Regions from separate parts of the Sphingobium sp. B2D3A genome, predicted to be linked through region 2. Evidence: riboswitches for the same ligand, from Rfam matches in the RefSeq annotation. Region 2 holds a riboswitch; each other region holds the start of a gene.

Region 1 (2,264 bases), 2.9 Mb from region 2:
TGGATCCGGCACCGCAGGGTGTGATCGTCGCCAGCCCGGCCAACCCCACCGGAACGATCATCGCGCCTGCCGAACTGGAGGCGATTGCGCGGCTCTGCGGGGAGCGCGGCATCGCGGTCATTTCGGACGAAATCTACCACGGCCTGAGCTACGGCGCGCCTTGCCGCTCGATGGGGGAATTCGCAGCCGACGCGATGATCGTCAGCAGCTTCTCGAAATATTACTGCATGCCCGGCTGGCGGCTCGGCTGGCTCTATGTGCCGCGCGCCATGGTCGAGCGTGCCCGCGCCTATATGGGCAGCTTGTTCCTGACCGCGCCGTCGATCAGCCAGCATGCCGCTTTGGCGGCGCTGGACTGCACGTCGGAACTGGAAGCGCATCGCGCTACTTATGCCCGCAATCGGGACATTCTCATGGAAGCCTTGCCAGCCCTTGGCCTGCGACGCATCGCGCCGCCGGATGGTGCCTTCTACATCTATGCGGATGTCAGCGACTTTACGGATGATAGCCCGGCGTTCTGCAAGAAGCTGCTCGTTGAGACAGGCCTCGCCACGGGACCGGGGGTCGACCATGATCCGGTCAATGGCCATCGGTTCATCCGGCTGAGCTTTGCGATCACGGAAGCCGAAGTGCAAGAGGCAGTGCGGCGCCTTTCGGCATGGTTGCCCGGCCAGCGACGGCTGTAACGATCACGTCGCGGGCGGTGGTCCCCAACCATATTTTAGAGGAGCGGATTGCAGTGCAATCGACGTCTTGCTTGCGCGTTCGTTAACCATGATTATCGGCTTGACAGGGTCGGTTATGACCTCGCTCCAGACCGGGAGTGCCGATTTTCACACGACAAATCAGCTGTATGGCTTCGATCTGCATGCGCGTCATCTCGACGAGGGCGGGCTTTTTTGTTGCGCTGCCGCTCAGCTAACGTTAATATTCCTCCTGAAGATGACGGCTCCGCCTCACGGGCTTTCCCAAGGGTGTTCGTCGCCTTCGACAAGGGCAAACTGTCGGTAACGGCGGGACGCAAAGCCTCCGGCCCCAATGGGGTAGCGGGGCTACCGGGGGATGAAACAGAGCATTTTCGGATATCGTGTGTAACCTGCTGTGAGAAGGTCATGGGGTTCGTTTGAACCTCAGGCTGCGCTCCCTGTCGTCGCGCTTCGATCCTGTCTCAAATCCCGTTGAACCGCACCTGCATGGCGGTTTGCCCTTCACATCATCTGGGCGGTGGGCCCACACGAGGGGATTTCGTAATGCAGGGCAAGGCAATCAAAACGCGCGGCGCCGTTCGGCAGGCTCTCAAGGCCGGTCTGTTCAGCAGCGTCGGCATTGCGGGGATGTTGGCAGGCGCATCTGCCGCCCACGCCGAGCCTGGCATTTGCCAGACTGAGGGTAATGTGACCCTGTTTTTCTGCGAACCCTCGTCGGTTAAGGCTCGTATTGAAGGAGGCGATACCAGCCTCATTGTGAACGGCGCACAGGACGAGTGGAGCATCACGGGCGATGGCGTCAGCTATTATACGTGGGACAATACAGTCTCTGGCGACATTACGTCGACGCTGCTCATCACCAATTCCACGATCAGCACCACTGATAATGGCGGCGTAAACGTCAGTTCCAATATCCAGGGTCGGAACGACATTTCGGTCACCTTGGGCCCGGACGTCACGGTTGACAGCGTGGGTGGCAACGGTGGCATCTGGGTTCGCAACCAGATCGCGGGCGACATCGTGATCGAGAATGGCGCCGCGCTGACGGTCTCAGGCGTGGAAACCAATGGCATCTCTGCCACCACCAACGCAGGATCGGTGAACATCACCAATAGCGGGGCCATCACGGTCCAGCAAACCAACGGGGCCGCAGACTTCACCCAGCGGGGAATCTACGCCGACGGCGGTTTCAACGATGCCGAGCCGGTCGAGGTGACCGTGACGAACACTGGCCAGGTGGAGGCTCAGGCGGCGGGTATCCGCGTCGTCAATTACAACGGTTTGGCGAAAATCACGAACAACGCCTACGTGTCTTCGGTCAACAATCAGGCGCTGGTCGGCTGGACGCCGAACGGCGAAGTGGTGATCGACAATCAGGAGCAGGGTGAGGCTATCTCGGCCAACGGCCCGGCGATTCAGGGCGCCTCGCAGATCGGCAATATCACCATCACCAACGCAGGCATTGCGGAGGGCACCACCGGCATTCTCGCCGTCGCCGGCTTCGACGAGGATGCGCCCGGCTCTGGTAAAATCACCATCACCAACAGCGGCATTGTC
Region 2 (2,264 bases):
TCTGGGTATCGCGAAAACGAGCGTCATGACCTATCGAAAGCGCGCCTATCAGCGACTGGGGATCAGCAGCGTGCCGGAATTGTGTGCGCTGGCAGCGCACTGATCTGGTGAGGAAAGGCGCTGCGAAAGGCTGGCGGAGAATTACGCGGACGTCTGTTATCGCGCTAATACTAAACCTTCCGGGAGCATATATAAGCCTCAAAGATGAATGACGAAGCCGGCGTCGGCTATTTAATGATAATATATCAAATACCTACATTATATCTAATGATGGCAATCATGCCCCCACACTTGCAATTATATTGCCCATGCGAGACGCCAGCCCTGGCGCCCGAACATTCGGTACGTCTCGCTTCCCACTACTGGGTTCAAGTGGCGGATGCCCCCCGCAGCTTCGATGCTGAAAATTATAAGTTAGCCAACTTCAAGTTGTGCGACCTGCGCCGCTCTGTCGCCTTTCAGTGCCCTCGCAATTACCGTCCTGATCACCAACTCGATCGCCGATAAAGTGGCGCCGCTCACCGTAAGTGGCTTTGACCAAGCATCTGCGACGACGGCCGTCTTTTGGCCCAGGCCAACGAGAAATTGGGACGCCCATCTTGCTCTGGCGACAGCGGGTGAACAAGCCACCCGCCGTTTAGGGGCCGTTCTTTAAAAATGGGGCACGCGGCCGCACGGCCATTTCAGCCCGAAGATTGCGCTGATGGAACGACCATCCTTCTTTGTCGCGTTCAAAATGTCAATGCCACGTTAGCGCGAGCGGCCGTTTCCTTAACAATCAACGCGGTACCGCAGCGCATTAACCATCTCTTTTTCCTACGAGATGATTTTATTGCTGTTAATTTTCGTAAATTGCATCTAAGGGCCGGTTAATGCGAGTCTTCTTGAAAGAAAATCAGCATTAAACCCGACAATGGCAAACCATCGGCGACGATGGGACGCAAAGCTTCCGGTCTCGAAAGAGATAGCGGGGATGCCGAAGGAACAAAAAGTGCCCGACATATCTTGTCGTGTAGTTGCGCCATCTCTCTCTAGACTTCAGCGCCCTGCTCTACAAAAATATGAGTTCAGCCTTTCCTGCATATTTTCGTGCAGCGGGCAGCGCGATACTATATACGCCGTGCCTTCTAAGGTAGGCGTGACAAGCGCCAATGCCTCAGCCACATATCTCGGCCACAGTCCGCTCGCCCACCGCGCCCTGCATCGCTCGGCCCCGCCTGCGATCGCGCTGAGCACCCAAGTCTTTCCGCGGAGGGAGACTGGCCTTTCTGTCACAGCGGATTGGGCAACCACGCAGCCAACTGGAACGCGGCGGGCAGCCTCAGCGGGGGCGCTGAGGCCAAAGCCTTGGCCAATCGACCACAGCACTCGCTGAAAAACCAACGGGGCAGAAGCGGCGCTCTACGCCCTGCTGCTGCCGCGCGCAACGATTACATCTAGATTTTTCAATACTTTGGGGGAAATCATGAATAAGCAAGCCAAGTTTCTCGTGTCGGCCGGTGTCACGGCCTTGTTGGTGGCGGCTTCATCCGCCGCGTCTGCCCAGAGCAGTGATCCGATCATCGTCGATGGGCAGAACGGCACCGGAAAAGTGGTCTCCGGCAACGCGGCGCTGTCCGGCAATAGCAACGTGGTCGGGAACAGCGTCGCTGTCGGAGAGGCTGATCGCCAGACGGTTTACACCAACTTCCGCACCGAAGGCGGCGCCGGCTCGGGCGGTGGTGCCGGTCTTGGCGGCGTGTTCTTCATTGATAGCGGCGCAACCCTAACGCTGAATAATGTGAGCTTTGCGAACAATCACGTCAAAGGCGGCGAAGGCGGTGGAATTGCCACGTCGTCGGTCGCGCCGATCGCGGTTTCAGTCGTCGGCGCCTCGGCAGATGCGTCCGCTGCCAGCATTCTGCAGCCGACATTGAGCGACGTGACTTACAATGGAAACGGGCAGTTCGTCGTCAACAAGATCATTTCTATCGGAGACAATACGCTCATTCAGGCCGGCGCAGGTATTGCCCAAAAGCTCGGTGACGGCTCGGTCGGCCAGGTGAACGCGACGATCACGGAGATCAATCCCGCGGGCAGCAACGCTTATGGGACGCTTAATGAAATAAGTCTGTCAGGCGGCATCGCGATCGATTCCTCCAACGTCGTCAGCGGCCTGCTGAGCGGCGGCAACACCGTCACTCTGAACGCCCCGGTGGCGGCTGCCGATGTGATGAGGGGCCAGACGGTCTATTACAAGGACACCAATAACGTCACGCGGACTG
Region 3 (2,264 bases), on a different contig from region 2:
GCGCAAAGCGCCGGGACATGGTCTTGCCCATATAGTTCTCCGATGTTTGCGAGGTGGTTCATCACCCCCGCAGCAAAATCGGAAAACATGAAGGCAGTCAGCAAGTGAAAATTGAACTGATTCAGCTCCAGAAATGATTTTCTAGCGAAAAATATCAAGAAATCGAATCGAGAGCCAAATTCTGCGCAATAAAATTTCTAATTCTGGCGGGTTTTCTCGCCACTATGGCGGGATTTCTAGCCGCAGTGGCTATTTTTCTAGCCAGTTTGGCGCGTTTTCTAGCCACGAACTGTGTTGCAAGTTCTCTTTGGCAGAATATCAAGGTTAATTTAAGCGTATGCCACGGATGTAACCTTGACCGATAAGCCGGGAACGTGGTTAGGAAACCCTGAACAGCCCATCCTCGGAACAATGAGCTGATCGAAAAGGCAAAGCGCTGGCGACAGCGGGACGCAAAGCCTCCGGTCTCACGAAGATAGCGGGGTCACCGAAACAGGGGTATTTCCGAAAAATGAAGACTGCAGCCCATAGCGGCTACTTCGCGGCGGGGGGGGCCTCTTCCCGCGTAAGTGCTTCATCGATCAACTGGCGAACGACTTCAGAGCGCGAGAATACCTCGCGACGGAGCATGGAGGCTTTCAAGCGCTCCATCAGCTCCGGTTCAACCATCAAAACAAGTCGATGCACCTTCTTTTCCATCCCTTCGCAGATGAAACATGCGTTGCGCTGTGACAACAATAACAGTAGTGCCAACATGACACAGTTTGCAAACATTGCAATGCTGCGACGTAGTGGCTTTTGGGGTGAGGCGATCTGATGATCGAGAAGTACCGAAATCTATATGGACGGGTGATCGCGCGTCGCTCACTCTCGCTACGCCAAATCAGCGAGTTGGTGAGCCAGCACCATAGCAGCCTGTCCGCCCTGCTCGAACCTGGTGGGAACCTCAGACCTCGATACGAAAATCTCGTCGCAGTTGGGCGAGCGATCGGAGTAGATCGCCTAGAAGCGTTCCTGGCGGTCGAAGTCCTCAACGACCCTGAACATTATCATGATCCGCGCCTCACACTCGTCTGCCGTCTCGTGTCGACCTTGATGAGGGAGTTATTCGAGCCAGACTCTGACGTGATGCCCGACCTCAATGATGGTGAGGTAGCGATGCTCTGCAATCGCATTCTCACGTTGCTCGGGGATCATCACAAGCTAATCCAGAGCAACCACGCGCGCTCGAACCTGATCTCTTTCCGCTAACCAGGAGAGAGCGATGATACGTCGTATCGATCCCCTCTTATTCCCTTTCGTAATTCTAACCTGCGCGGCCACCCCTCAAACTGTTAGGGCTGACGCGAGCCGGCAAGCGACTGTGCTTTCCTTTGGGGAGCGCGCGGTGGTTGAGGGGGACCTTCCCAGCCAGATTCGAGCCGGCATGATGATGAGCTTCTCAGAAGCCGCCCAACATCCAGCGCCCGAGGCGTCGCGGCCAACATCAGTGGCACCGTTTGTCCTCGCTCCCTTCTGGATGAAAGGGACAAGGGCTTCATCTGCTCGGCAAATTGCTATGTCGGCAAGCTCAACATCATGTGCAGCGCCAATATATCGGAAGTCTGCACTGCTCAACGCAGCAGCCGAAAAGCGCCGCGAGATGATATATCCGGTGGTGCATGACATTGCTTGTAGGTCCGGTCTTCCGGTTGGCCTCATGGATGCGCTGATCATTCAGGAGAGCGGGTACAATCACTCGGCAATCAGCAAGAAGGGCGCCTTTGGTTTAGGGCAGCTGATGCCTGACACGGCTCGTCAGCTTGGCGTCAACAGTTTCGACCTTCGTGACAATCTGCGAGGTGCAGCCGCATATCTAAAACAACAGCTCGACAGCTTCGGGCAGGTTCACCTCGCGCTCGCCGCCTACAACGCAGGCCCAGGTCGGGTTCGTAAGAAGCGCGAGATCCCCAACATCGAAGAGACCCAAATTTACGTCAGGCGCATTCTCGCGAATTGGTACCATCTGACTGGTATAGCGAATGAGAGAACCTCCCGAGCGCCGATCGCCTCAGCGCGGGCTGAAATTGTTCGAGTGTATTGATGGTCGTCCATCAAAGCTCGGCCATCGCCCAACGGTTTTGCAAGCGTCGTGCACGGTCCGCAGCGACAATTATCGCCGATCCCACGATTCTTTTGCCCGTATCGTCGGCGAAAGCACGAGATTCAATCGTGGCACGCAAACGGAACAGAAGCGCATGCTCCCGCCCGGTCGAATCTATTTT

Evidence for each region. Region 2 has a riboswitch for cyclic di-GMP ahead of M2337_RS01040 (autotransporter-associated beta strand repeat-containing protein). Riboswitches for the same ligand answer to the same signal wherever they lie in the genome.
Region 1: linked by a shared signal. The riboswitch ahead of M2337_RS14385 (autotransporter domain-containing protein) and the one ahead of M2337_RS01040 (autotransporter-associated beta strand repeat-containing protein) in region 2 are both predicted to bind cyclic di-GMP.
Region 3: linked by a shared signal. The riboswitch ahead of M2337_RS17220 (hypothetical protein) and the one ahead of M2337_RS01040 (autotransporter-associated beta strand repeat-containing protein) in region 2 are both predicted to bind cyclic di-GMP.

The regions. Positions count from the first base shown of each region.
Region 1 covers NZ_JAOQOI010000001.1:3,101,619-3,103,882, reverse strand. The annotation lists gene M2337_RS14390 (pyridoxal phosphate-dependent aminotransferase) at 1-686, shown strand, start outside; cyclic di-GMP riboswitch class I at 986-1,060, shown strand; gene M2337_RS14385 (autotransporter domain-containing protein) at 1,251-2,264, shown strand, end outside.
Region 2 covers NZ_JAOQOI010000001.1:219,630-221,893, forward strand. The annotation lists gene M2337_RS01035 (helix-turn-helix transcriptional regulator) at 1-103, shown strand, start outside; cyclic di-GMP riboswitch class I at 906-981, shown strand; gene M2337_RS01040 (autotransporter-associated beta strand repeat-containing protein) at 1,466-2,264, shown strand, end outside.
Region 3 covers NZ_JAOQOI010000002.1:102,545-104,808, forward strand. The annotation lists gene M2337_RS17210 (hypothetical protein) at 1-31, opposite strand, end outside; cyclic di-GMP riboswitch class I at 418-492, shown strand; gene M2337_RS17215 (hypothetical protein) at 535-756, opposite strand; gene M2337_RS17220 (hypothetical protein) at 817-1,251, shown strand; gene M2337_RS17225 (lytic transglycosylase domain-containing protein) at 1,388-2,083, shown strand.